4 regions of the Brucella oryzae genome follow, and region 1 is predicted to be linked to each of the others. Evidence: riboswitches for the same ligand, from Rfam matches in the RefSeq annotation. Region 1 holds a riboswitch; each other region holds the start of a gene.

Region 1 (7,227 bases):
GAGTGCAGTGTCAGCGAGTTGTCCGAGATCGAAGATGAAAAGATCGGCACCGTTTCGGCCCGGCTAAAGGTTCTTCTTGCCGCACGGTTGGTTCAGCGGCGAAAGGAAGGTCAGAACGCCATTTACTCTATTGTCGATCATCATGTCCTCGCCATGGTCAACAATGCCATTGACCATGCATGCGAAAATCACTGAACGAAGAGAAGGGTGATATAATGACCAATTGTAATCTGCCTCATCATGCAAATCATGACCATCAGCATGGCCCGAACTGTGGTCACATTGCGGTGAAGCATAATAATCATATCGACTATCTTCACGATGGTCATCTGCATCATCCCCATGGTGATCATGTCGACGAACATGTCATCGAAATCAGCGCCACAAATCCAGATGGATGTAAGCCATTGACAGATTCCGTCGGTCATGACCACGACCATGTTCACGGGCCAAATTGCGGCCATGAGGCAGTTCCTCATGGTGATCACATCGATTATTTGGTGAATGGGCGTTTGCATCATCAGCATGGTGACCATTGCGACGATCATGGTCCGCTGGAACTAGGAAGCGCTTGAGTTCAGATCAAAGCAATTTATGCTTATAGGCAAGAAATCTTAAAAGCGCCGTGCGCCCGGAGGGTCGCACGGCGCTTGATATTGTTCAGATAATAATCGCGTTCAAAAATCCTTTTCATGTTTCGCGTTTCTGCCTTGAGGTTCTTCACATGCGGGGCAAACCATGGCTGAGTGCTGCTGTTCGATCCGACCAATTGGGCGTCCTCTGCTGGAGGTGCGCAAGGGCGAATGATGGGCCGTGCCGTTGGCTATGGACGAAGCCCGGATGACATCGTCATCCTGCCAGGTATCAGCGCAGCGATTGGATCCACAACGAGAGAAACAGAATTGGTCTGGGAAGAGCTCGAGGCTTTAACCAGCACGGTGGTTGGCCTGACACGTCTTTCGGCGAGGTTTGCCGGCCATGATCTTAGTGGCGTCCCGCTTGATCGGCCGCTGACAACGAACGATTTTCCTGATCTCAATGAGGTGGAGGCCTCGAAAAGCCGCGTGATCGGCTACATCGACATGACGCTCAGAGAAAGCCTGCACTTAGGCAGTTGCTTCGGAAATTGGCTGGTGCGCGGCGACACTTCGTTGCAACAGGAACGCCAAAACAGGTCGCTGACACCATCGAAGACTGGTTCAAAACCGGAGCCGCTGATGGTTTCAACGTGATGCCCCCATCTTCAACAGCCAGCTTGCATTGTTCGCGGAGGAAGTCGTTCCAGTCCTTCAGAAGCGCGGTCTGTTCCGTAAAGAATACGAAGGGAGCACGCTACGGTCGCATTTTGGCCTCGGCGCTGTTGTGCGGCCTCAACAGCTCGCAAGGTCTGCTTAGCTGTTGATTGCCGCGCTGAAATGCCTGACATATGACTGCATAGTCCGACCACGGTTCGCGCGCAAACAACCTTGGAGAACCAACTGTCATCACGGGGTCAACAACATCGTGCTGAACATGACCTCGCCGAAATTCGCCCATGCTATGCGGTTCGCACTGACTCAAGATGATTTCGCTCTTCCGCGCGGCAGAGCATGGTAATCCCGGTTCTGAACGTTGTGGTGGGTGCTTGAGCTTCCATTCGTGCGTTGGACCAGATTTTGAACAGGTTCCAGATTGCGGTGTTGTCATTTCCTTTCGGAGCCAAGGCGGCTCCAAAAGGAAACAGATCGTCGCAGGTCAGGCCGTAGCCTTATGGTCCGCGCCTTCGGCCAGCGTTTTCAGCAGGCCGCAAGCACCATGTTGTTGATAGCGCCGATCCAGCCGCGCCGCTCGGGATTGATCTCGCCGTCCGGCCAGAAGGCGACCCGCTCGCCCACCGTGCTGGCCAAAAGATCGAAAATGCCCTCGACGCTATCGGCGGGGATGCCGCCGGAGAACATGACGTTCTGGCATAGCTGACACATTTGGTCTTTTTGTTGAAGAAGCGATACAGGCAATCTTCGGCCTTTAAGCTGAAGACTCGTTATTGCCGTAATAGAGTTTGCCGAGTTGGATGGGACCGCGTCCCTGACTGCGGCGGTGGATATTCGTGTCACGCAAGGAATAAACGCAGTCGCAATATTCTTGCTGGTAGAATTCCTCGCGCTTGGAAATCTCGATCATCCGGGCAGAGCCGCCGCCTTTACGCCAGTTATAGTCCCAATAGGACAGGCCCTCGTAGGGTGCCGCGGCGCGTTTGCCGCAATCGTTGATCTGCGCCATGTTTTTCCAGCGCGAGATGCCGAGCGACGAAGTCATCATCGGAAAACCGTTCTCATGGGCATAAAGGGCGGTCCGTTCGAAGCGCATGTCAAAACACATGGTACAACGAATGCCGCGTTCCGGTTCCCATTCCATTCCCTTTGCTCGGGCGAACCAGTTGTCCTTGTCATAATCGGCATCAATGAACGCAACGCCGTGTTTTTCGGCAAAGCGGATATTCTCGTCCTTGCGCAGTAGATATTCCCGCTCGGGGTGGATATTGGGATTGTAGAAGAAAATCGTATAGTCGATGCCGGAGGCCAGCATTGCTTCCATCACTTCGCCGGAGCAGGGGGCGCAACAGGAGTGCAGGAGCACTCTCTTCTCGTCGCCGGGCAGGGTCAATTCGGGGCTTTGAACTTCCATCATCGCGACACACCTTAAAGCCGGCCGCAGGCATAGCGGCCGGATAAACGAACAAACGCTCCGTATCAATCAATGTACGAAGCGACGGTATCACCCTTACGGAAAGGCCGCTCCTGACACGCTGCCCGCAGTCAGAACAGGTGAACGATCCGGGCAGGTTTCCTGACTTGCGGTTCTTCGCTCTTCCCGGCGTACTGTGCGCCAGTGGCATATCGGGTTGGCTCGCCGTCTACAGTTGCGGGAGCAGCTCCGGATTTGGACATGGCCCTGACCGGATTCCCTTTTACCTGGAGTTTCCTCCGGCACCTAGATCATTATGAGAAACAGCACAAGCGCCAGCGACTGTCAATTTCAATCGTTAGGCCATGCTGTCTGGCTGAGTTTACCTACCTGCGCGACCTAATGCCGATAATGCATGTAAGGTGGGCGGGTGGGAAATGCAGGCGCGAAGAATTCAATTTCTTCGTCTATAACTTAAAGATATAAACATTTCTTTATGTGCTCTTGACATTATGTGCCCGATGCATGAAGAGTAACGATGCTTAGGTTCTCCGGTTGTCGCTTTTGACATGCCGGGGCTAAGAGGGAAGTCGGTGCCCCGTCTCATTCGGGAAAGCCGGCGCTGCCCCCGCAACTGTAAGCGGTGAGCGGATGTCCAGAATGTCACTGGGGTTTAACCCGGGAAGACGGACGAAAGCTATGACCCGCGAGCCAGGAGACCTGCCTTTGCAAAATAACGTCCACGGGCGGGGTGTCCCGGTGTGCCGTAGCGAAGGCCGCGTAGCGGTCTTTATTGCTATGCGTTCGCTGACCCATGCCCCCAACTTTTTGGGGTGAGTCATGTCTCAAACCGCAACTCCAGTCGCCGCAAAAGGCGGGTCACTTGTCGATTACCAGGAAATCACGGGGCATAACGACATTACGTTTCGCCTCAAGTCCCTTCGTTTTGACGAAAACTATCACCCCTCAGACACCACGCGTATCACGACCAACTTTGCTAATTTGGCCCGAGGGGAGAATCGCCAAGAGAACCTCCGTAATGCTCTGAGGATGGTCGACAATCGGTTCAACGCTTTGGCGCATTGGGATAATCCGAAGGCGATCGTTATTCTGTGGAACTTGAAATCATTTCGGTCGAAATCAATATCGATGCGGAAGGCAATAGGGATGCTTTCCCACTGATTGAAATTCTGAAAACGAATATCGTCGATCGGAAGACAAATGAACGCATCGAAGGCATTGTTGGGAACAACTTCTCTTCTTATGTTCGAGATTACGACTTTAGCGTCGTTCTGCCCGACTATAACAAGGAACGCTCCACGTTCAGCGTTCCAGAGAACTTCGGCGATCTGCATGGGAAACTATTCAAATGTTTCCTTAACTCAAATGCATACAATGAGCATTTTCGGAAACCACCAGTTATCTGCTTAAGCGCTTCAAGCAGTAAGACCTATCACCGGACTGGTAATTACCATCCGGTGCTGGGCGCAGAATATCAGCAAAACGAATTATCTTTGACTGATCAATATTTTCAAAAAATGGGATTGCAGGTACGCTTCTTCATGCCGCCAAACAGTGTTGCGCCTTTCGCTTTCTATTTTGTTGGCAACCTCCTTGATGACTATACCAATCTTGAGCTTATTGGCACAATCAGCACGATGGAAACTTTTCAGAAGATCTATCGGCCCGAGATTTACAATGCCAATTCGGTAGCTGGGGCTTGCTTTCAGCCAAGCCTGAAACACGAAGACTATTCACTGACACGCATTGTCTATGATCGCGAAGAGCGAAGCCGACTGGCCGTTGAGCAGGGACGATTCGCTCAGGAACAATTCATGACGCCGTATAAGACCGTCCTGGAGCAATGGTCTGCCAATTACACCCTTTGATGAGCCAAAAGATAAGGTTACCTATCATGAAAAGACTATTGCCTACGTCGACCGCTGGCAGTTTGCCAAAGCCTTCCTGGCTTGCAGAACCTGAGAAGCTTTGGTCCCCATGGAAGCTGCAAGATGATAAATTGATCGAGGGCAAACGGGATGCCTTGCGTTTGGCACTATATGATCAGCAGCAGGCGGGCATTGATATCGTTAGTGACGGCGAACAGACGCGTCAGCATTTTGTCACGACATTTATCGAGCACCTTGATGGTGTTGACTTTGAAAAGCGTGAAACGGTCAGAATCCGCAATCGTTATGATGCCAGTGTGCCGACAGTCGTTGGCGCTGTGTCTCGGCCGAAGCCGGTTTTTGTTGAAGACGCCAGGTTTTTACGTAAACAAACTGCTCAGCCGATCAAGTGGGCTCTTCCGGGTCCAATGACCATGATCGATACTCTTTATGATGTTCACTATAAAAGCCGCGAGAAGTTGGCGTGGGAGTTCGCGAAGATACTCAATGAAGAAGCTAAAGAACTGGAGGCTGCTGGCGTCGATATCATCCAGTTCGATGAGCCTGCGTTCAATGTGTTCTTTGACGATGTCAATGATTGGGGTGTTCCTACCCTTGAGAAGGCAATCGAAGGTCTCAAATGCGAAACGGCCGTTCATATTTGCTATGGATACGGAATTAAGGCCAACACTGATTGGAAAAAGACACTTGGTTCTGAGTGGCGACAGTATGAGGAATCTTTCCCCAAGCTGCAAAAGTCCAACATCGACCTGATCTCGCTGGAATGTCAAAACTCACATGTTCCGATAGATTTGATTGAACTTCTCCGAGGCAAGAAGGTGATGGTCGGGGCTATTGATGTTGCGACCCAAACCGTTGAGACTCCCGAGGAAGTTGCCAACACTCTGCGAAAAGCACTTCAGTTTGTTGATGCTGACAAGCTTTATCCCTGCACCAATTGCGGGATGGCTCCGCTGCCGCGACAAGTAGCACGCGGCAAATTAAGTGCATTGGGTGCAGGTGCTGAAATCATCAGAAGAGAGCTTTCGGCATAATCCTTGCTGAATGACATGAGGCCGACATGAACGTTATGAACCACCGCTTCGAAAATGTAGATAAAACTGCGTTTCGTAATGGCATGTCGCGCCTCGGCTCCGCCGTCAGCGTTGTTACAACGATATATGAAGGCAAGAGATACGGCTTTACAGCTTCAGCAGTCTGTAGCGTTAGCGATACACCAGCAACACTTCTCGTCTGTCTCAATCGCGGAAGCTCTTGCTTTCAAGCCTTTGAACGTGCCCGCCACCTCTGCGTCAACACGCTTATGCCAGGGCAGGAGGACATCTCAGACCACTTTGGCGGAAGACTTCCAACGAAAGACCGTTTTGCGATAGGGAATTGGCGGGAAGGTCTGACGGGTACTCCGGTCTTGGAAAACGCGTCTGTCAGCTTTGAGTGCGAACTGACCAATGCGGTTGATGAGGCAACGCATCGCATCTTCTTCGGGCGCGTGATCGATATTCGTGAACACGAGGAACAGGCAACACTGCTCTATTGCATGCGTCGCTATCTCAATGGCTAGCCAGCTGATACGAGGGCTCCCTTAATCCCAGAGTTTCTGAATGCATCCCGCAAAGTCCCATCCTGTTTGTCCTCTGCCTGCTTCAATTGAAATTCTGCCCAGGCAAATACCGACAAGCGATCAGCTCAGAGCGTTGCTGCCCTCAGGCACGCTTGTTTATCTGGCCGACGTTGGAGCGCCAAGAACGAATGCCGAAATGCTGGTCGCCGCGCAGCGCCTACGAGAGGTAGGCTGCATTCCGGTGCCTCATGTTGCAGCACGGCGGATCAAAAGTCGCGAAGCTTTGGAGAGGCGCATAAAGGAACTTACAGAACTGGCTGGGGTGAACAATGTTCTTGTGGTTGGCGGTAGTCTCGCCACGCCTTTAGGTCCGTATAAAAGCACAATGGATATTTTTGAAACCGGAATCATAGACCGGTTTGGCATTAAGGATGTTTCTATCTGCGGACATCCGGAGGGAAGTCCGGATTTCACAGAGGTATCGGCGATCGAAGCTCTCAGGCAAAAGCAGGCATTTGCTGAGCGAACCGGCGCGCGTCTGCGTATCGTGACGCAATTCTGCTTCGATCCCGCCCGTGCCTTAGCTTGGGCGGCAAGCCTAGCAAAAGTCGGTGTCGATCTTCCTGTCCATATTGGTGTGGCAGGCCCGGCTAAGTTTGCCACGCTGATCAGGTATGCAACACTTTGCGGCGTTGGAAACCCCCTGTCGATGCTGACAAGAAGCGCGGGCAATATCATGTCGCTCGCGACCGGCTACTCGCCAGAAACCTTTGTTTTGCCGATCGAGAAAGAACTGGCAACTCTTGCTCGACCGACTATATCGCAGTTGCATATATTTCCGTTCGGTAGCCTCGAAAATGCGTTAAGCTGGCTGCGCAGGCGGGGATCTTGGTAAACCGACCTCCTAAGCACCGGGAATATCGTTCTACAGGTTCGCGAATTTATGGAGCTGGTCGACGCCCTCGCGGCTTCCCGTATATTTTTGCGGGAAGCCGTCAAGTGCTGTCAGACAGAAGCAGGTTCCGGCACAATGGTTTTCACGATGGAGGCGTCGAGGGCCTCGTAATCTGCAAGACCGATTGTGTCATAAAG
Region 2 (7,227 bases), on a different contig from region 1:
GCCGGTGCACCGAACAAGGCCGTGATGACACCGATCGGCAGAACCTGCCCCGGAATGATGATACGCGACAGAATATCGGCGACGATCATGAAGATCGCGCCCATGAGTGCTGCCGCAGGCAACAGCCTGCCGTGTCTGACCCCGACCACCATGCGCGCCGCATGGGGAATGACGAGACCGATAAAGCCGACAGAGCCGACGATGGAAACCATGACCGCCGTCATCATGGCGCTGACACCAATCAGCACCGCATAGACGCGACGCACCGGTATGCCGAGCGAAGCAGCGGATTCGGTTCCGAAGGTAAAGGCATCAAGCGCACGTGCATGCCACAGGCAGATGGCCAGACCAATCAGGCAGGCAGGCAGAGCAAGTGTGACGTCGGGCCAGCGCACGCCGGAAAGATTACCCAAAAGCCAGAACATGATGCCGCGCGCCTGCTCGGCATTTGCAGCCTTTGTGACGATGAATGACGTTAGCGCATTGAAAAGCTGTGAACCCGCAATGCCTGCGAGGATGATCGCGCTGCTGCCGCGCCCCGCTCGCAACGCCAGAAGGGAGACGAGGCCGAAAGCAACAATAGCGCCAATGAACGCACCCAGCGAAAGCGTCAGCACGCCAGCGCCTATGCCGAGAATAGCAACGCCGACAGCGCCTGTCGAAGCACCAGCGGAGATGCCCAGAATATACGGATCAGCGAGCGAATTCCGAAGCAGCGACTGCAGAATAACACCGGATATTGCGAGCGACGCGCCACAACATGCCGCGATAACCGCACGGCTGAGGCGATAGCTCCAGACGATCCCTTCATCGATGGGTTCGAGCGGATACCCGGCATTCCACACCCGATTGGCCACGGTCTTCGCGACCACATCAAGCGGTATTGCCGTTTCGCCTATCGCCGCTCCGAGCCAAAGGGCAAGAAGAAGCAGGACAAGCGAAAAGGCCAGGAAGAACACGCCGGAGCGTGCCCTTCCCTTCTGTTTGAAGCCTGTTGTCGCCGCCCGAACCGTCACTTGTTCAGGCCCGAGGCGGCAATGTCGGCAGCTAGCGTTTCGATGCCTTCGATCACGCGAAGCGACGTGCTCATCGACTGTGCATCCATGTCGAAGACATACTTGTCCTTGACCGCAGGCATCAGCTTCGTGACCGGATCGTTCTCGAGGAACTGGTGCTTGACGGCAATGTCGTCAGCCGGATAGCGACGGCGATCCAGTTTCGCAGCCACGATCATCGAAGGGTTCGATTTTGCAATCGTTTCCCATCCGACCGTCGGCCATTCTTCCTCGCTGTCGATCACATTCTTGATGCCAAGCACCGAAAGAATATAGGCGGGCGCGCCGAACTTGCCTGCAACATAGGGATCGGCATCGACCTGCGTGCTGGAGAACCAGACAACGGCGGAAAGCTTACCGCCAGCAGACCCAACCTTTTCGCGCGCAGCCGCTTCGCGCGCCTTCAGATCGGCGACGAGTTTTTCGCCCCGGTCCTGCACATTGAAGATTTCCGCCAGTTCGGTGATTTCCTGATAGACGATACCCATCTTGAACGCTGCTGTACGAACGCCGTCGCCGCCGCCGGAATTGTCCTTGCCAACGCAATCGGATGGCGAGGTATAGGCCGGGATGCCCAGCTCCTCGAACTGTTCAGGCTTTGCCACGATACCCGCCGGGCCGACATGCCACTGGAAATCCGCCGTCACGATATCCGGCTTCTGTGCCAGAACGCTTTCGAAGCTCGGATCGTTATCGGCGAGCCGCTTTACCTTGGAATTTACCTCTTCAAAGCCTTTGAGAACAGGCCCGAACCACACCGCCGTGCCGACAACCTTGTCGCCAAGGCCGAGGCTGTAAAGAATTTCTGCGCTGCTTTGTCCGACTGCAACGGCGCGGGTGGGTGCATGGTTGAAGGTTACCTCCCGACCGCAATTCTTCAGCGTCAGCGGATATTGCGTTTCCGCCGCCTGGGCGGCCAATCCGCCTGCGAGAAAAAATGCAGCCGCGCAAAAGGCGGCGCGAAACGGCATCTTGCCGAGAATATTCATGAAAGTCCCCGAAATGATGAGAGAAAGACGCCCTGTCAGGCGGCGGATAAAATCCGGCGCGGAAGACGAACAGGCATATCCGGGATCATACCGAAATCATGCGATGACGATGGGAGGAAGCGTCCTGCGACGCGGAAATCTGTCATAACCGGCTCCTGCTCCGGGCATCCCCGCCCGTGACAATGGACAACACTAGACGGCAGGTCTCCTGGCTCACGAATATCTGCTGTTCATCTGCCTTCCCGCGCTTCTCCGGCACAGTGGCATGACGCTTTGAACGTCACGAGGATGAACGGCAATCCGCTTACAGTTGCGGGGGCAGCCACGGTCTTGGCCCCTTTTCGGGTCGTCCTCACCGTGTTCCCTATTAATCCCCTTCACTCTCGGTCGGGGAACCGTCGTTACACTATTACGTTAGCCCGTTGTCACCGTCAAGCAGGTCTCGACGGCTATTTCCAGCGCGCAGTTTTCAATTGTTTCGAAAGCTAGTTACTTAAATTGCAGCCAAACTATTGTCGCTTACGCTGGCCTATTGAATTTGTTTTGGGCAATATCCATGTAGACAACTCCCGCTAGAGGAGCGGGACTTTGGGGAGGTCCGCCGGAAGGCGGCATACATTCTATCTGGGAGGACATATGCGTAGATTTATTCTGGCCCTGACGTCGGTGGCGGCGTTGGCGATGGCAGGCTCTGCTTCTGCAGAAGACTACAAAGTGCTGGCGCCTGCAGCACCTGGCGGCGGCTGGGACCAGACGGCGCGCACAATGCAGAGCGCGCTTCAGGACGAAAAGATTTCCGGCAGCGTTCAGGTCATCAACGTTCCGGGCGCTGGCGGCACCATCGGCCTCGCGCAGTTCGTGAACCAGAACAAGGGCGACCCGAGCCAGCTCATCGTTGGCGGCTATGTCATGGTCGGCGCTATCTTGACCAACAAGTCGCCGGTGACACTCGATGCCATCACGCCGATTGCACGCCTCACCGGCGAGTATGAAGCCATCGTCGTACCGGCATCTTCCGACATCCAGAATCTTGGCGATCTTGCCGCAAAGCTGAAGGCTGATCCGGGCTCCGTTTCGTGGGGCGGCGGTTCTGCGGGCGGCACCGACCACATCACCGCCGGCCTCTTTGCCAAGGCGGCAGGCGTCGACCCGACAAAGGTCAACTACATCGCTTTCTCCGGCGGCGGCGAAGCACTGGCGGCCATTCTCGGCAATCAGGTGACTGTTGGCATTTCCGGCTACGGCGAATTCGAAGCCCAGATCAAGGCCGGTACGCTGCGTATCATCGGCATTTCGAGCGACGAGCGCGTGGAAGGCATCGACGCACCGACCTTCAAGGAAGGCGGCGTAGATGTTTCGATCCAGAACTGGCGCATGGTGGGTGCGGCTCCCGGCATCACTGCCGAACAGGAAGCTGCCATCAATGCCGATATCGAGAAAATGGTGAAGTCCGAATCCTGGCAGAAGGCTCTGAAAGACAAGGGCTGGGCGGATACTTATCTCGCCGGTCCGGCATTCAAGGAGCAGCTGGCCAAGGACGTCGCCGCGACTGAGACCATCCTCAAGGAAATCGGCCTCGTCAAATGACCGGAACAGAACCGCAGGAAAAGCGCCGCCCGGAAGGGGCGGCGCCAGATTTCGCCGCCCTTGTCATCGCTCTCGTTCTTGCAGCCGTCGCCATTGCCATTGCATGGTCGACAACCTACGGCAACGACGTGACGAGTTATTCGCCGGTCGGGCCCAAAACCGTTCCTTATGTCGTTGCCGCCGGATTGTTCGGCCTCGCCATATGGACCGTATTCGAGGCGCTTCGCGGTGATTTTCCCGAGCGCGAGCATCAGGAAATTGCTCCGATGGCATGGATCATCGGCGGTCTGGCCATCCAGATGCTGACGATGAAGACTGTCGGCTTTTCCTTATCCACCGGCCTGCTTTTCGCAGCAACCGCCCGTGGCTTCGGCTATCGCAAGTTCTGGATCAGCGTTCCCGTCGGCATCGTCTTCGCCTTCGTGATCTGGTTCATCTTTGCGCGCGGCCTGCAGCTATCGCTGCCGTCCGGCTGGCTCGAACAATTCGTTTAGAGCATTCCCTGAAACATTGGAAATGCCCTAAGTCCTTGTTTTGTCGCATTATCCTACGCAAAACCGCTTCGCATTTTTGCTGGAAATGCTTTAAAGGCTAAATGCCATTATGGATACTGTCGCACTTCTCGCCAACGGGCTTCTGGTGGCGCTTGAACCATCGAATCTTCTGTATGCGTTAATCGGCGTCACGCTCGGCACAGCCGTTGGTGTGCTACCTGGCATCGGCCCGGCGCTGACCGTCGCGCTCCTTCTGCCCGTTACCTACAAGCTCGACCCCTCCGGCTCCCTCATCATGTTTGCGGGCATCTATTACGGCGGCATGTATGGCGGCTCGACCACATCGATCCTCCTGAATACGCCGGGCGAAAGCGCCTCCATCGTCACCGCATTGGAGGGCAACAAGATGGCACGCGCCGGACGTGGCGGGCCAGCGCTTGCAACAGCAGCCATCGGCTCGTTCATTGCGGGCCTGATCGCCACTCTGGCGCTTGCCTTCGTCGCACCATGGGTCGTGAAATTCGCCCTGTCCTTCGGACCGTCCGAATATTTTGCGCTCATGCTTCTCGCCTTCATGACGGTCTCGGCTGCATTCGGCGATTCCACATTACGCGGCCTGACATCCTTGTTCATCGGACTGGCGCTCGGCCTGATCGGCATTGATCAGCTGACCGGACAGGCACGCCTTGTCATGGGAACGCCCAACCTGCTCGATGGCATCAATGTCACCACATTGGCAGTGGCGCTGTTCGCCATCGGTGAAACCCTTGCGGTCGTGTCGAAGAAGCTTCGGCCAGAAGATGAAGTCATCGCTGTCAAGGGTTCCGTCTGGATGACCAGGAACGACTGGAAGCGCTCGTGGATGCCGTGGCTGCGCGGCACCGCCATCGGCTTTCCGATCGGAGCGATGCCGGCGGGCGGCGCGGATGTGTCGAGCTTCCTTTCCTATTCGGCGGAACGGCAGTTTTCGAAACATCCGGAAGAATTCGGCAAAGGCGCTATCGAAGGCGTTGCGGGGCCGGAGGCGGCCAACAATGCTTCCGCCGCCGGAACTCTCGTCCCGCTTCTGACGCTCGGTCTGCCCACCACCGCGACAGCTGCAATCATGCTCGCCGGTTTCCAGCAGTTCGGCCTACAGCCCGGCCCTCTCCTGTTCGTGACCAATGCCACGCTGGTCTGGGGTCTGGTGGCGAGCCTTCTTGTTGCCAATCTGATGCTGCTGGTTCTCAACCTGCCGCTGATCGGCCTGTGGGTGAAGATGCTCACCATCCCGCGCCACTGGCTCTATGCAGGCATTCTGGTTTTCGCAACGCTTGGAACAATCGGCGCGAATGCCTCCACCTCGATGCTGTTCGGCCTGCCGGTTTCATTCGAGCTTGGCCTGCTTCTGGCATTCGGTGTGCTGGGCTATGTGCTGCGGCGCTTCTCATACCCCATCGCGCCGGTTGTCGTGGGCCTGATCCTCGGACCGATGGCCGAAAAAAGCCTGCGTCAGGCCTTGCAGATCAGCCAGGGAAACCCGATGACTCTGGTGCATTCCTGGGTATCGATTGTGCTGATCGCACTGGCGATTGCCGCAGTCATCGTCCCCATGATCATGCGCCAGCGCGGCAAAGGCGAACTGCTGAGCCAGATGGCGACAGACGAAGACTAAAAACAAAAGCCCCGGAAATCCGGGGCTTTTTACTCAGATACACGTACGCTTACTTAATTGCTCAACCCTGAATACGACGGAACTGGTCAACGTCGATGCCAAGCGTCTCAAGGTCCTGGGCAGTAGGCTTCTGACCAGCGCGTACAGCAGCAGAAGCACGAACGGCGCTGCCGAATTGCGCGAATGCACGACCGAAACGATTATTGAAGCGGGTAAACATTTTTCTCTCCATCACGGACACTTCATTGGTCCGCACCTGAAAGATGGGGAGCGCTCACACGACTTAGAAGATCGGCATTTGCATGCCAGCCATGCAGTTTCGGCATGCTCCTTTCAGCCTGTCTTGATTGCGATCAATGCCGTTCACTCACCATCTTGCAAAGCTCGTTTCAACCAAAGGAAGGAGCCACAGAATGTCGAACACCCCCCATACACTCGGAGAAGAGTTTCCCGGCCAGCTCGACGCCATTCATGCCCTGAAAGCAAAGGATGCTCATTTTGCTCGCATTCTGGAAGAATATGATTCTGTCAATGACCGCATCCACCGCGCCGAAACGAAGATTGCGCCCGTGAGCCAGGAAGAAGAAACGAACCTGCGCAAACAGCGCCTCACCTTGAAGGACAGCATCGCTGAGGCGCTTGCCGCAGCCTGATGTGTCGTTCGGGATAACATTACAGGCCCGATAACAGCTTAGGAGGCTTTGTCCTTGATCTTGCTGTTGTCTGGGCCAACCGAATTTTCCATTCTTCCCACCACGATCAGAACCGTGACGGCGATAAACGTCGCCATGATTGCGATGTGCCAGAGGCCGAGACCACTGGCGAGGCCGACGGATGCCGCAAGCCACATGCCCGCGCCAGTCGTGATGCCGGTTATTTTTCCGCGTGCGAAAATGATGAAGCCCGCCGCCAGAAAGGCGACGCCGCTTGTAATCGCTTCCACGAGCCGCGAAGGGTCCATTCGGATATTCTGATCGTTGAATACCGCCACATTGACCAGTTCCAGAGAAACGATGGTGAATGTGGCGGATGCGAGACAGACCAGCATATGGGTCTTCAGCCCGGCCGGACGCCTGCGCCATTCGCGCTCCAGTCCGATAATGGAACCGAGCAGCGTTGCCAGCAGCATTCGCGCCACAACCACCGGCAAACTGATTACATTGTCGTGCGTAAATTCAGCCCAGAATTGTTCCATGCCCGATAACGGACATGGTGGGGTCTGGTTCCGCTATGGGCGTGTGCCTATAACGATCACTCACAAATCATTTTGCGGAGCCAGCGGAACCGTTTCGGTTGCGGCAGGCGGCAAGGAGTTCTCACCGTTGGGCGTGTTCTCCTCAGGGGAAATAGCGGTGCCGTAGATTTCCACCAGCACCCAGACGGCCAGCACCGCAGCGATACTGATCAGCAGCACCATGAGAACGGGCTTGCCTTCGCGCCCTTGCCTT
Region 3 (7,227 bases), on a different contig from region 1:
CACCACAGACCAGCCTTGAGCAGAGGTGCAGCACTTTCCGGCTTCTCGGAACCCGCAATCAGCGCAGCGCAGTAGTGAAGGAATGCGCCGGTATTCGCAGCCCCGCCCTCGATCAGATACTGCCAGAGTTCATTTCGCTCGTGCGCAGAGATCGTCGAAAACCGGTCCAGCCCGTGATCCGGCTTGTCGTCTCCCGGCAATACGGCAATCTTGATACCGTGATTGAGTGCGCAAGCATGCAGCGCTTCCAACCCGTAAGGCCAGTATGTCTCGCCACCAATGATGCGCACCACGATGAGGCTCGCATATCTGGCAGTACGCTCCACATAAGCGTCCACCGACATGGGATGGGTAAGACTCAAGAAATTGGCCAGTCGCAAGCTTGGCAAATCCGGCGCAAGTCTGTGTGCCGACGCCAAACTGGCCAGTTCGGTATCGGCAGCGGAAAGGAACAATATCTCTCCCGGCGTCTGGCCGAGATCGACGGCTTCATTGCCGTCGCTGATTGTTCCTTTCTGGGCAAGAAGAAGATGCATTGGTCAGACAGCGTCTTTCACGGCCTTGGCGATGGCTGCTTCATCGATGTCGTGCAGCCCGATCACGACCAGTCGCGTGGATCGCGCCTCATCCTTGCCCCATGGACGGTCGAAATAATGCTCGATGCGTGGGCCGACTGCCTGCACGACCAGACGCATCGGCTTGCCCGGCACATCGACAAAGCCCTTCAGGCGAAGAATATCGTGTTCCGCAATGACCGCTTTCAGCTTTTCCGTGAACAGCTTGGGATCGGCCACAGAGCCCGCTTCGAGCACGAAGCTCTCGAACTCGTCATGATCGTGCTCATGTCCATCTGCATGATGGATTTCATGGTGGGATTTGCGGTTGGTGATGTCGTCTTCAGTGCCAACGCCAAGGCCGAGCAAAACGTCAGCTCCAAGCTTGCCAAAGCTCGCAGGAACCATATTCACCCGGCGCGACGAACGCTCGGCCACATCGGCCTTAACACCGTCGAGCATTGAAGCGTCAATCAGATCGGCCTTGTTGAGGACAATCAGATCGGCTGCATGAATCTGATCCTCAAAAAGTTCCTCTAAAGGGCTTTCATGGTCAAGAGATTCGTCCGCTGCGCGCTGTGCATCCACCTTGTCGTGGTCATCGGCAAAACGACCTTCGGCAACGGCTGCCGCATCAATCACGGTTACCACACCGTCGACGGTTACCTGCGTCTTGATTTCCGGCCAGTTGAATGCGGCGACGAGTGGCTGCGGCAATGCCAGGCCGGAGGTCTCGATCACAATATGATCTGGACGATCAGCGCGATCCAGAAGCTTGGTCATGGTCGGGATGAAATCATCGGCAACGGTGCAGCAGATACAACCATTATTGAGTTCAATCACATCTTCTTCACGGCATGCTTCGATACCGCAACCTTTCAGAATACCGCCATCGACACCGAGATCACCGAACTCATTGATAATCAACGCGATGCGTTTTCCGTCAGCGTTTTCCAGCAGGTTGCGGATCATCGTCGTTTTGCCCGATCCGAGAAAACCGGTGATGACTGTTGCGGGAATTTTCTGTCCCTGCATCGATTTATCCCTTCATCTTGAGCGGCAGCCCTGCCGCCATGAAATAAACTTCATCCGCAACCGCGGCCACTGCCTGGTGCAGAAAGCCTGCATGATCGCGAAATTCCCGTGCCATGCGATTTTCCGGCACGATCCCAAGTCCAACTTCGTTCGAAACAAAAACCACAGACCCGGCAAGGTCCGGCAGCATAGCGACAAGACTTGCCGTCTCAGTTGCTATATCGCGCTCGGCCATCATCAGATTGGTCAGCCACAGGGTCAAACAATCAACCAGCACGAACCGATCCGCAGCAACATGCAATGTTAGTGCGCCAATGAGATCGAGCGGCTCCTCTACCGTCTGCCATTCTGAACCACGGCGGTCGCGGTGAATGGCTATGCGGCTTTCCATTTCCTTGTCGAAGGCGCGTCCTGTTGCCAGATAGAGCGGCTGAAGCCCCGAGGACACGACCATCTTCTCGGCATAGGATGACTTGCCCGAACGGGCTCCGCCAAGGACCAGAACCGATTTTCCCGGCGAAGCCATTTTCATCAACCCTCAATCTCGGACGACGCATAGTGCTGGATGAACCAGCCGAGCGCGAGGCCGATCACCGCCCACATAAACAGGTTGGTCGCCAGCGATGCGACCGCATATTGCGACGCAAGCAGCGCGGGAATGGGAGACGAAATATCTTCCGGATGCGGTGCACCATAGAGATGCGGAGCCATAATCAGCACTAGCCCAAGAATCTTCGCCCAGATTTCCTGGCGTAAAACGATGAGATAGAGCCCCAGACCGCTCAGCACCACGGTTGCAATCCACCATAGCTGACGTTCGGCCAGATCGGCCGCCGGCATTGCCGGCAATTCCGGTGACAATCCCAACGCGGGCAGAAAGGCGACTGCAAAAAAGCCAGCAACACCCCAATAGATGCCGTTCTGCGCCGTAATGCGACGCCCGAGAAGCAAGGCCACGCCACCGAGCAGCAAGGCAAAACCCGCGCCTGCCACGAGATTCGCAAGGATTGTATTGCCCAACCGTCCGAACGGCAGTTCGGCTCCTTCTACTTCAGCATCTGCGGCAGTGGCACCATGTTCATGCGGCGTGGCTTCCGCCTCGCCATGGCTGTGACCACCGCCAGCATCTTCATAGGTTTCGGCCTGCAGGATCAACGGTACTGTCTTCAAATACATGGCTGGAGTAATCAACAGCCCGGCCAAAAGACCGGCAGCAAGCGTCGCCAACAAATAACGGATCAACATTTCTGTCCCTCAATAGCAATTTCGCGCCGATGGCCGTCCGCCATCGAGCCTTGCTCAACTTCAATTCTCAAAAAGGTTAGGCTGCTCAGTGGCAGGGAAAACCATAAGAATGGCGCGTATCGTGTGCTGAATCGTGCAGCGTATCGGAATGGGCAAGCCCTACGCCGTAAATCAGGAACGCGCCGAGAAGCAGAGAAACGACAGCTGTGCCCAGACGGGCAGCAAGCGGCATTGCGAGTGTGCTGGAAACAGAATCTTGAGTACGTGCAGCCATGACAACCTCCGTGCAGGCAGCAGGGAAAAACCTCCCATGGGGTTCAGGCTCTATGCCTTCACGCAACAGGCAGGTCTCCTGGCTCACGGGTCGCGGGGATTGAAGCTACCTTCCCAGAAGCCTTTAATGCTTCCAGTGGTTACCGGTTGCCCGGCTTGCTTCATCCCTCTCCGCTCTACAGTCGCGGGGTCGGCTGCGATAAAGACGCCCGGATTGGGTCCGTCCGTCGCATTCCCTTTTTGGTATCGCCGGGATTCGTCCCGGCAAAGACCTGTTGCATGGTTTTGACACTAGGCTTTCGCCCCATCGGCGTCAATCGCGACCGATGATTGACTACCTCATTTCAAATTAAACAATGCATCGATATCGAGACAGGCTTCCAGCTCCTCGGACAGTTCATCCAGCGCGGCCTCGACACTGGCACGATAACTCATCTGGCTACCGCTCACACCAAGCCCCTGCAAAAATCTCCGACGGAACTCGTCAGCACTAAAAACACCATGAAGATAAGTCCCCATGATCCGCCCATCTGGAGATACCGCTCCATCATCATGCTCGCCAATACGGGCAAATGGCCTCACCATATCCTGTCCGATCGTGCGCCCGATATGAATTTCATATCCGTCCAGCGGCACATTATGGAGAATCGAGGTCGCCTGCACATTGCGGACAACTTTTTCAGGTTCCATCAACGTTTCAACATCGAGAAGCGCCAACCCATCGATATCGCGCACATGGCCCTCGATACCGGTCGGGTCGCTGATGTGGCGACCAAGCATCTGGAACCCACCGCAGATACCAAGCACATAACCGCCCCGTTTCACATGGGCAAACAATTCCAGATCCCAGCCATTGTCACGAACCGCCTGCATATCGGCTATCGTAGACTTTGTTCCCGGCAGAATGACAAGGCCCGCATCGCCGGGAATACTCGATCCAGGCGGCACCATGACTACTTCTACATCCGATTCAGTTTTTAGCGGATCAAGATCATCGAAATTGGCGATGCGCGGCAACATAGGCACCGCAACCACGAGTGACTTCTTTTTTCCGCGTACTGCACGCTCAAGAACAACCGAATCCTCGGCTGGCAGTCGCGATACTGCTTTCAGCCACGGAACCACGCCGAAAGAACGCCAGCCGGTAAACTGGGTAATGGCAGCCAGCCCGTCATCAAAAAGCGAGATATCGCCCCGGAACTTGTTGATCAGAAATCCGCGAACCATGGCGCGGTCCTGTTGGGAAAGAATAGTGTGCGTGCCGACGAGAGAAGCGATAACGCCGCCCCTGTCTATATCGCCAACGAGAACGACCGGGACATCGGCCTGCGTGGCAAATCCCATATTGGCGATATCGCCAGCCCGCAGGTTGATTTCAGCTGACGACCCCGCCCCTTCCACAAGCACAAGGTCCGCGCCTTGGCTGATCCTGGCAAAGGATTCCATGACAGCCGCCATGAGCTGCGGTTTCAACTCCTGATAATAGCGCCCACGCGCTTCGCCCCGCACCTGCCCCTGTACGACGACCTGACTACCCATGTCAGTCTGCGGCTTGAGAAGCACCGGGTTCATATGAACAGACGACGGTACACCACAAGCCAGTGCCTGCAACCACTGAGCTCTGCCGATTTCACCGCCATCGTCGCTAACCGCCGCGTTGTTAGACATGTTTTGGGGTTTGAAAGGGCGAACATTGAGACCACGGTTACGTGCGACGCGGCATAATCCGGCAACAAGAACACTTTTGCCGACGTCCGAACCCGTTCCCTGAAACATGATTGCGCGTGCCATAAACTGCTGCCTAGCTTAAACTGAACTCGCTGGCAACGGGACCGCACGCGACGAACGTCTATGCAAAAATGCGCATCAGTTTATTACAAATGTGAGCAACATTATTCCAATGGAGCGTTGGCAGCCCTCCACCGTTATGATCTAGTCCGGGGGAAGAGCTGCGGTGCTACAGGGAGGAAACCATGGATGCTGCCGACCAGAACCAGTTCGAACTGAATGAAGATCAGCTTGCCATTCAGGATATGGCGCGAGCCTTCGCCAGTGATCGCATTGCCCCATATGCATTGCAATGGGATCGTGACAAACATTTCCCGGTCGATGTACTACAAGAGACCGGTCCGCTCGGCATGGGTGGCATCTATGTACATGAAGATGTCGGTGGCTCAGCACTCAAGCGGCTGGATGCAGTGCTTATTTTTGAAGCGCTGGCGACCGCGTGCCCCGCATTTTCGGCCTTTGTCTCTATCCATAACATGGCCGCATGGATGATCGACACTTTCGGCAACAACGAACAGCGCCAACGCTTGCTGCCGAAGCTTACATCGATGGAATCGCTTGCCAGCTACTGCCTGACCGAGCCCGGATCAGGTTCGGATGCGGCTGCGCTTAGAACACGCGCTACACGCGATGGTGACTATTATATTCTCAACGGCTCCAAGCAGTTCATTTCCGGTGCAGGCGCCACAGATGTCTATGTGACTATGGTGCGTACCGGCGAGGACGGTCCCAAGGGGATTTCCACCATCGTTGTGCCAAAAGATGCACCCGGCCTCTCTTTTGGCGCAAATGAATTCAAGATGGGCTGGAATGCACAACCGACAAGAACCGTTGTTTTCGACAATTGTCGCGTTCCAGTTGAAAACCTTCTCGGTGAAGAAGGCACCGGCTTTCGCATAGCGATGGCAGGGCTTGACGGCGGCCGGCTCAATATTGCCGCCTGCTCGCTCGGCGGCGCACAATCAGCACTCGACAAGTCACTGGATTATTGCAGTCAGCGCAAGGCCTTCGGCCAGACTATTGACCGTTTTCAAGCACTGCAATTCCGCCTGGCGGACATGGAAACCGAACTCTCGGCGTCACGCCTGCTTCTTTACACTGCTGCCAGCAAGCTTGACCGCAAAACGCATGATGCGGGCAAATGGTCCGCCATGGCCAAGCGCTTCGTCACCGATACGGGTTTCAATGTGGCGAACGAAGCACTGCAGCTTTTCGGCGGCTACGGATATCTGCATGAATACGGGATCGAAAAGCTTGTTCGCGATCTGCGCGTGCACCAGATTCTTGAGGGTACAAACGAGATTATGCGTGTCATCATTGCGCGCCAGATGATCGGACGTTGATTTTAAAGTGCATCCCGAAAAGTGTGAAACGGCGTTCGGATAAGATGTACGCACTTCCAGTTAACAACCGCCAAGGGAGGAATTCATTATGGCCACAATAGCATTTATCGGCCTTGGCAATATGGGCGGTCCGATGGCCGCCAACCTCGTGAAAGCCGGTCACACCGTCCGCGGCTTCGACCTCTTGCCGCAACATCTTGATGAGGCGAAGGCCAATGGCCTCTCGATAGCTTCGAGCGCGCAGGATGCAGTCGCTGACGTCGACGTGGTCATCACCATGCTGCCAGCCGGAAAGCACGTTCTCTCCGTCTATGAAGATATTGCGCCCAAAGCCCGAAAAGACTCACTTTTCATCGACTGCTCCACAATCGATGTGGATTCGGCACGCAAGGCACATGAGTTGGCCGCAAGCCACGGACACCTTTCCATTGATGCGCCTGTTTCCGGCGGCACCGGTGGCGCTTCGGCGGGTACGCTGACTTTCATGGCTGGCGGCAGCGACGAGGCGTTCAAACGCGGAGAGCCGATCCTGCAACCGATGGCTGGAAAGATCGTTCATTGTGGTGGCGACGGTGCAGGGCAAGCCGCAAAAATATGCAACAATATGATTCTCGGCATATCGATGATCGGCGTCAGCGAGGCCTTCGTCCTGGCTGAAAAACTGGGCCTGTCCCATCAGGCACTCTTCGATGTGGCGTCAACATCATCGGGACAATGCTGGTCGCTGACGACCTATTGCCCGGTCCCGGGTCCTGTTCCGACATCCCCGGCAAACCGCGACTATAAACCCGGCTTTGCGGCAGCTTTGATGCTGAAGGACCTCAAACTTTCACAGGAGGCTGCCCAAAGCGCTGGCGCGGAAACACCGCTTGGTGCACATGCACAGGAACTTTATAGTCTTTTTGACGGTGAAGGTCATGGCGGCGAAGATTTTTCAGGCATCATCAACTACCTGCGCGCCAAATCCGGGGCAAAATAAACAATTGCCA
Region 4 (7,227 bases), on a different contig from region 1:
TTCTAAACGAGAATTCGCGGACGCGATGTCGCGGATGGCGGCTACCGTGTCCGTGGTAACGGCGCATGACGCTGGTGAAGCCCACGGCCGCACGGTAACTGCAGTGCTATCGCTTTCGGCGGAACCGCCGATGGTTCTGGTGTCGGTAAAAAGCGATAGCGCGCTGGCTGCGGCAATCATGACTGATGGCGGTTTCTCGCTTGCCATGCTCGCAGAGGGCCAGGAAATGATCGGTGATGCCTTTGCAGGCAAGATACCGCATGCGCAACGTTTTCTGATCGGCGTGTGGGGCGAGTGGCCGTCAGGCAGACCGCATCTCTTTGGCGCTTCGGCCGCTATCGATTGTGAATTGGCGGGCAGCGTTCCAATTGCGGATCATACGCTCTTTGCCGGGCTGGTAACGAACACCGATCTGCCTTTGCACTCACGTCCATTGTTGTGGGCGCGTCGCAACTATCGCGCGCTGAGACATGACATGGATTTATGAGATGTCTTGCGTTGTTGTGGGGTAGCAGCCTACACAATCGGCATGATTGAGTTAGACGATATGGAACAATCCGGTCTCAAGAAAAGTCTCACCGTTGGTGACGTTTCGCGGCGTGCTGGCGTGGCTGTTTCGACAGTCCATTTCTATGAAACCAAGGGCCTGATTGAGGGGTGGCGTACAGAGGGAAATCAGCGTCGCTATCACCGTGCTGTGTTGCGCCGCATCGCTATCATCAAGATCGCGCAACGCGCAGGCATCCCTCTGGCGATCATTCGTGAAGCCCTGGCGGATCTTCCGCACGACCACGTCCCGACGGCAGAGGACTGGAAAGGCTTTTCGGAAGCCTGGAAAGATATGCTTCAGGAACGTATCGACAGTCTGATGCAGCTTCGCGATCAGATAACGAGCTGTATCGGTTGCGGTTGTCTCTCGCTTTCCGAATGCCCACTGCGTAATCCCGATGACGTCCTTGGCCAACAGGGTGCCGGTCCCAGAAGGTTGATGGTCAAGACGGACAATCCGATCTGACTTCCCAGCGTCCGAACCGAACCCTCCCGACCGCCATTGCGCTCGTTCGCCGTGGCGGTTTTTCCGTGGATTTGGGCCGAATTTCGGATCGTCCAGAACTCGGTGTTTGCAATGGAAATAGCCTATTGACCTCAATCAAGGTTGAGGTCCTATAAACCGGTCGGCAACAATTCAGTTCATGGAGGCCGACAGTGCAAAGTTCGATCGAAGAGACAATTCCGGCGGGGAATGCAGAACATAAGCCTGCGGGTTGGGGTGAGCTTCTAAGCGGCAAAAATGGCCTTTATGCCTTGGCTTTGGCGGGCGGCGTCACGCTTCATGCCGTGAACATGTATATTGCCACCACAGTCATGCCGAGTGTGGTGCAGGATATTGGCGGCATGGACTTTTATGCCTGGGCCACGACGTTGTTTGTTGTTGCCTCTATCTTGGGTGCCGCGCTCACTGCACGGCTCCTGAAAAGCGCTGGCCCCCGGGGCGCTTATGTGGTCGCGACCCTATTGTTCGCAGCCGGTACACTGATTTCATCCCTTGCCATCAACATGCCGGTCATGTTGGCGGGGCGGAGTGTGCAGGGGCTTGGCGGTGGGTTCCTCTACGCGCTTGCTTATGGTCTTACCCGTGTCGTGCTGCCCGAACGTCTGTGGGGGCGGGCGATAGGCCTCATTTCCGCAATGTTCGGCGTGGCAACGCTGATCGGGCCAGCAATAGGCGGCATCTTTGCCGAATATGGCGCATGGCGTGCTGCCTTCTGGTCCTTGCTGCCTGTTGCGGGTCTTTTCGCCGTGGTCGCGTTTGCGACCTTGCCGCGCTCGAGCTGGGACAAGAATGAACGCGTTTCCATTCCGGTTCTTCAGCTTATCCTGCTGACGGGCGCGGTCCTTGCCGTCTCGGCCGGCAGCCTGTCTCAGGAGACGCTATGGAAGATCGTTGGCCTGGGCGCTGCGATATTCATGATCGCCATCATCGCAGTCGTTGATCGCGACGCCAAGGCACGTCTCCTGCCGCGCCGTTCATTCAGTCTGTCGACCCCGCTGGGGGTGCTCTACCTTACGATCGCGCTTTTGATGCTCAGTATGCAGCCTGAAATCTACGTGCCTTATCTGCTTCAGCACCTTCACGGCCAGTCTCCGCTATGGGCGGGTTATCTGGCGGCACTGATGGCTATCGGCTGGACTATCGCTTCCTTCCTGAGTTCCAAATGGCAGGAGAAAGGTGGCGACAAGCTTGTCGTAGCAGGGCCTATTCTCGCGCTTGCCGGTCTCGTCCTGCTCGCCGTGTTTCTTCCGATCCATGGTAATGGTAACTGGTCGCTGCTCGCGCCCGTTTGCCTTGGGCTCATCCTGATCGGTTTTGGGATCGGCCTTGCCTGGCCAAGCCTTGTCACGCGCGTCTATCAGAGCGCTCCATCGACCGAGCAGGATCTTGCGGCGGGTGGAATGACGACCGTGCAGCTCTTCGCTATCGCCTTCGGAACGGCTTGCGCGGGCATGGTAGCTAATTTTGCGGGTATTGCCGTGCCCGGCGGCGTGGAGGGGGCGGCAAATGCCTCGCTCTGGCTTTCGGTGATTTTCGCGCTCGCGCCAGCAATCGCGGTTGCCGTGGCATTCAAGGTCATCCGGATTACCGGTGGAAAGGACTGATCGATGCCGCGTCTCATTGCTGATATTCTCGAGTCCCGCGCCAGTCTTTTGCTGGCGCGGATCGTCCTCACCTTCGTTTTCTGGTCTAGCGGTCTGGCCAAGCTCTTCGATTTCGGTGCCAATGCCGCAGAGATGGAAGGTCTTGGACTTTATCCTGGCTGGCTGTTCAACACTGCCACCCTGCTTCTGCAAATCGGCGGGTCGTTGATGATCATCCTCAACCGTGGCGCCTGGCTGGCTTGTGGTGCTCTTGCTGTCTTTACGATTTTTACTATTCCCATCGCTCATCCGTTCTGGGCGAAAGAAGGAGAAGAGGCGTTCCGGGATATGACGGTGGCACTGGAACACATATCGCTGATCGGCGGTCTCGCTATCGCCGCCATTCTATCGCGCAAGATCTAAATCACTAGACGCGCGGATTGCCCTGCCTGTACCTTGCCTGTCATCGGATCGACAGGCAGGGAGGGCCTCGCATGGATGTGACGATCATAACGGGAGCATCGGAAGGAATAGGTGCAGAAACTGCACGGCAGATTGCCCGGCGTGACCGCGCCAATGCTGCTCTTGTGCTCGCTGCGCGTAATGTGGAAAATCTGGAAAATCTGGCCGCCGAATTGCGGCAACTGGGCAGCTCGGCCCTTGTGATACCCACCGACGTAAAGGATCGCGCTGCCTGCATCGCCCTGATCGACAAGGCGGTTTCCGCCTATGGTCGCATCGATACGCTGATTGTGAATGCGGGCATGTCGGCCCATGCCAATTTTGCCGAGATCAAGCCGGATGATCTCGATTGGATGCATGACCTGATGGAGTTGAACTATTGGGGCAGTGTCTGGCCTATTCATGCTGCACTTCCGCATCTTGCCGCCAGCAAGGGGCGGATCGTTGCTGTTTCTTCTGTTGCCGGGTTGATCGGTGTGCCGGGGCGCACCGCCTATAGCGGAACGAAGTTCGCCCTCTCAGGCTTCTGCGAGGCGCTTCGCGCGGAACTGACCCCCAGCGGTATTTCCGTGACAATCGTCTATCCGGGTGTCGTCAAAACCGACATTCGCAAAGTCGGTTATGGTGCAAGCGGTGCCGCTCTTGGAACGAGCGGTGTGCGGGAAGATGACATGATGCCCGTCGAGGAAGCTGTGCGGTTGATGCTGGATGGCGTGGAGGCGCGCAAGCGTGAAGTGTTGATGACGCGCCAGATGCGATTCGGGCGGTGGTTGAAACTTATCGCCCCAACGCTGGTAGACCGCATGGCGCTCAAGGCGATTAAATCGGAGTTCAGACCGAAACCGATCAAACCCGCAAGATAAACAGCGATAATCCCTGCTATTCACAGGGCTGCCAGAATGGCCCGCTCATTTTACGTTTTGCCGCCAACTACCCGTTGACGGGATTTTTACTTCAGCTACTATATATAGTGTTCTAGGTTCTTTCGATTCGTTGGATCGAAAGCTAAGACGGGAATTCGGTGCGTTTCATCCATGATGGATGCGGCAATGCCGGAGCTGCCCCCGCAACTGTAAGCGGAGAGTTCTGTTCATCATGTCACTGGCTTTGGCTGGGAAGGCGGACAGAACGTTGATCCGTGAGCCAGGAGACCTGCCTTGAACGAGTACGTCCACGGGCGGGGTGTCCGGTTGGCGCGCAATTATGTGTGGCAAACTATTGCCTTGCCGATTGCTGCCCCGAACTTCCGCTTTGTTTTTACGCATTACCTTAAGCAAAGCCGCTTCGCACTTTTGCTGGAAATGCTCATAACTTCGGGGTGAAGTCCATGTTCAGTCTATTCAGTTTCGGTTCCGGTCCTCCCTTCGCGGCATAGTTTGTGCGGTCAGGCTGCTTATTTGCGGCTGGCCGATCCCCTGTCTTGTGTCTTTCAACGCGCATTTTGCGATGCGCGAACGGCTCTTTGCGTCCTCCCAACCAGCGAGAAAAAAATGAACGTTACCGTTTACAGCAAGCCCGCCTGCGTCCAATGCACGGCCACCACCCGCGCCCTCGACCGCCAGGGTATCGAATATGAAGTCATCGATATTTCCGCCGATGCCGATGCTTTCCATCTCGTTCAGGGCATGGGTTATCGCCAGGTGCCGGTGGTGGTCGCGGGTGAATCCCATTGGGCGGGCTTCCGGCCCGATATGATCAGCGCGCTCGCCTGAGGGCTGCGGTCACATGAGCCTGATCGTCTATTTTTCCAGCCGATCGGAGAATACGCATCGGTTTGTCGAGCGGCTTGGAATGCGGTCGAACCGTATCCCGATGGACGGTTCAGGCGGATTGCAGGTGCGTGAGCCGTTCGTGCTCGTGACGCCCACATATGGTGGCGGCGGCTCCAAGGGCGCTGTCCCCAAGCCTGTGATCCGCTTCCTCAACGACGAGAGCAACCGCTCTTTCATCCGCGGCGTGATTGCCGCGGGAAACAGCAATTTCGGCGAGGCTTTCTGTATCGCCGGCAACATTATCTCCGCCAAATGTCAGGTTCCCTATCTCTACCGCTTCGAGCTTCTGGGAACCGATGAGGACATTGGCAATGTCAAAAACGGGATGGAACGATTTTGGACACGGCAGACACGACCCTGATCCGGGAGCGCGAGGCATGGCCAGCGGTGCAGGATGCGCCTCTAGCGACAACTACCAACAGCAGCACACCGTCAAAATCCTCGGACGGGATGGATTATCACGCGCTTAACGCGATGCTGAACCTCTATGATGACGAGGGGAAAATCCAGCTTGATCGCGACCGGCAGGCTGCGCGGCAATATTTCCTCCAGCACGTGAACCAGAACACCGTCTTTTTCCATAACTTGCGGGAAAAGCTCGATTATCTGGTGACGGAAGGTTATTACGAACAGGACGTGCTGGACCAGTATTCCTTCAATTTCGTGCGCGATCTTTTCGACGAAGCCTATGCGAAGAAATTCCGGTTTCCGACCTTTCTCGGCGCATTCAAATATTACACCAGCTATACGCTGAAAACCTTCGACGGAAAGCGCTATCTGGAGCGCTATGAAGACCGCGTCTGCATGGTGGCGCTGGCGCTGGCACGCGGCAATGAGCAGCTTGCGCACGATCTGATGGAAGAGATCATTTCAGGCCGCTACCAGCCTGCGACGCCTACATTCCTCAATGCGGGAAAGAAACAGCGCGGCGAGCTCGTCTCGTGTTTTCTGCTGCGTGTCGAGGACAATATGGAGTCCATCGGCCGCTCCATCAATTCGGCTCTGCAATTGTCGAAACGGGGTGGCGGGGTGGCCTTGAGCCTTACCAATATTCGCGAGGCGGGCGCCCCTATCAAGCAGATCCAGAATCAGTCATCCGGCATCATTCCGGTGATGAAGCTTCTTGAGGATTCCTTTTCCTACGCCAATCAGCTCGGCGCGCGGCAAGGCGCTGGCGCTGTCTATCTGCACGCACACCACCCGGATATCATGCGTTTTCTCGACACGAAGCGGGAAAACGCCGACGAGAAAATCCGTATCAAAACCTTGTCGCTTGGTGTGGTCATTCCGGACATTACCTTCGAACTCGCGAAGAATAACGAGGATATGTACCTCTTCTCGCCCTATGATGTGGAGCGGGTTTACGGCGTACCGCTGACCGAGATTTCGGTCACCGAAAAATATCGGGAAATGGTCGATGAGGCGCGTATTACCAAGAAGAAGATCAATGCGCGCGAGTTCTTTCAGGTGCTGGCGGAAATCCAGTTCGAATCCGGTTATCCCTATATCATGTTCGAGGACACGGTGAATCGCGCCAATCCGATCGACGGACGCATCACCATGAGCAATCTCTGTTCGGAAATCCTCCAGGTGAGTGAGGCGAGCATCTTCGGCGAAGACCTTTCCTATGATCATCTCGGCAAGGATATTTCGTGCAATCTGGGTTCGCTCAACATTGCAGCAGCAATGGACTCGCCCGATTTCGGCAAGACCATCGAGACCTCCATCCGCGCTCTGACTGCAGTTTCCGATATGAGCCATATAGGTTCCGTGCCGTCGGTCGCCCGAGGGAATGATGAAAGCCATGCCATCGGTCTCGGCCAGATGAACCTGCATGGTTATCTCGCCCGCGAGCGGATTTACTACGGCTCGGAGGAAGGCGTCGATTTCACGAATATCTATTTTTATACGGTGACCTATCACGCAATCCGCGCATCGAACCGGATTGCGATGGAAACGGGGAAATCGTTCAAGGGGTTCGAGAAATCCAGATATGCGTCGGGCGAATATTTCGATAAATATACCGATCAGCTTTGGGAACCGGCGACCGAAAAGGTTCGCGAAATCTTCGAAAAGGCTGGCATTGCGATCCCGTCGCAAGACGACTGGCGCGACCTGAAAAACGCGGTGATGGAGGGCGGACTTTATAACCAGAACCTTCAGGCCGTGCCGCCGACGGGCTCCATCTCCTACATCAATCATTCAACATCCTCGATTCATCCGATCGTGTCGAAGATTGAAATCCGCAAGGAGGGCAAGATCGGTCGCGTCTACTATCCGGCAGCCTTCATGACCAATGACAATCTCGATTATTATCAGGATGCCTATGAGATCGGGCCGGAGAAGATCATCGATA

What was found. A riboswitch is a leader RNA that binds a small molecule or an ion and turns the genes downstream of it on or off. The one in region 1 is predicted to bind cobalamin.
Positions count from the first base shown of each region.
Region 2: another riboswitch for cobalamin. It lies ahead of JNC70_RS01585 (ABC transporter substrate-binding protein); the one in region 1 lies ahead of JNC70_RS15945 (DUF1852 domain-containing protein).
Region 3: another riboswitch for cobalamin. It lies ahead of JNC70_RS08600 (CbtB domain-containing protein); the one in region 1 lies ahead of JNC70_RS15945 (DUF1852 domain-containing protein).
Region 4: another riboswitch for cobalamin. It lies ahead of nrdH (glutaredoxin-like protein NrdH); the one in region 1 lies ahead of JNC70_RS15945 (DUF1852 domain-containing protein).

Region 1 is NZ_JBHEEO010000016.1:14,654-21,880, forward strand. Features, by position in the region: gene JNC70_RS15920 (ArsR/SmtB family transcription factor) at 1-195, shown strand, start outside; gene JNC70_RS15925 (hypothetical protein) at 189-464, opposite strand; gene JNC70_RS15930 (hypothetical protein) at 804-1,232, shown strand; gene JNC70_RS15935 (hypothetical protein) at 1,776-1,961, opposite strand; gene JNC70_RS15940 (epoxyqueuosine reductase QueH) at 2,005-2,667, opposite strand; cobalamin riboswitch at 2,800-2,989, opposite strand; cobalamin riboswitch at 3,192-3,406, shown strand; partial or broken gene JNC70_RS15945 (DUF1852 domain-containing protein) at 3,583-4,553, shown strand; gene JNC70_RS15950 (methionine synthase) at 4,580-5,608, shown strand; gene JNC70_RS15955 (flavin reductase) at 5,635-6,135, shown strand; gene JNC70_RS15960 (methylenetetrahydrofolate reductase) at 6,176-7,030, shown strand; gene prpB (methylisocitrate lyase) at 7,141-7,227, opposite strand, start outside.
Region 2 is NZ_JBHEEO010000001.1:343,447-350,673, forward strand. Features, by position in the region: gene JNC70_RS01580 (FecCD family ABC transporter permease) at 1-1,016, opposite strand, end outside; gene JNC70_RS01585 (ABC transporter substrate-binding protein) at 1,013-2,044, opposite strand; cobalamin riboswitch at 2,226-2,459, opposite strand; gene JNC70_RS01590 (Bug family tripartite tricarboxylate transporter substrate binding protein) at 2,681-3,631, shown strand; gene JNC70_RS01595 (tripartite tricarboxylate transporter TctB family protein) at 3,628-4,125, shown strand; gene JNC70_RS01600 (tripartite tricarboxylate transporter permease) at 4,235-5,779, shown strand; gene JNC70_RS01605 (hypothetical protein) at 5,841-5,999, opposite strand; gene JNC70_RS01610 (HP1242/YdcH family protein) at 6,193-6,432, shown strand; gene JNC70_RS01615 (MgtC/SapB family protein) at 6,471-6,974, opposite strand; gene JNC70_RS01620 (hypothetical protein) at 7,035-7,227, opposite strand, start outside.
Region 3 is NZ_JBHEEO010000006.1:207,165-214,391, reverse strand. Features, by position in the region: gene cobN (cobaltochelatase subunit CobN) at 1-536, opposite strand, end outside; gene cobW (cobalamin biosynthesis protein CobW) at 540-1,589, opposite strand; gene cobU (bifunctional adenosylcobinamide kinase/adenosylcobinamide-phosphate guanylyltransferase) at 1,594-2,115, opposite strand; gene JNC70_RS08605 (CbtA family protein) at 2,121-2,834, opposite strand; gene JNC70_RS08600 (CbtB domain-containing protein) at 2,920-3,108, opposite strand; cobalamin riboswitch at 3,160-3,398, opposite strand; gene JNC70_RS08595 (cobyric acid synthase) at 3,447-4,898, opposite strand; gene JNC70_RS08590 (isobutyryl-CoA dehydrogenase) at 5,081-6,238, shown strand; gene mmsB (3-hydroxyisobutyrate dehydrogenase) at 6,327-7,217, shown strand.
Region 4 is NZ_JBHEEO010000003.1:150,579-157,805, forward strand. Features, by position in the region: gene JNC70_RS04170 (flavin reductase family protein) at 1-487, shown strand, start outside; gene soxR (redox-sensitive transcriptional activator SoxR) at 548-1,015, shown strand; gene JNC70_RS04180 (MFS transporter) at 1,207-2,658, shown strand; gene JNC70_RS04185 (DoxX family protein) at 2,662-3,060, shown strand; gene JNC70_RS04190 (SDR family oxidoreductase) at 3,132-3,962, shown strand; cobalamin riboswitch at 4,060-4,273, shown strand; gene nrdH (glutaredoxin-like protein NrdH) at 4,590-4,811, shown strand; gene nrdI (class Ib ribonucleoside-diphosphate reductase assembly flavoprotein NrdI) at 4,825-5,232, shown strand; gene nrdE (class 1b ribonucleoside-diphosphate reductase subunit alpha) at 5,208-7,227, shown strand, end outside.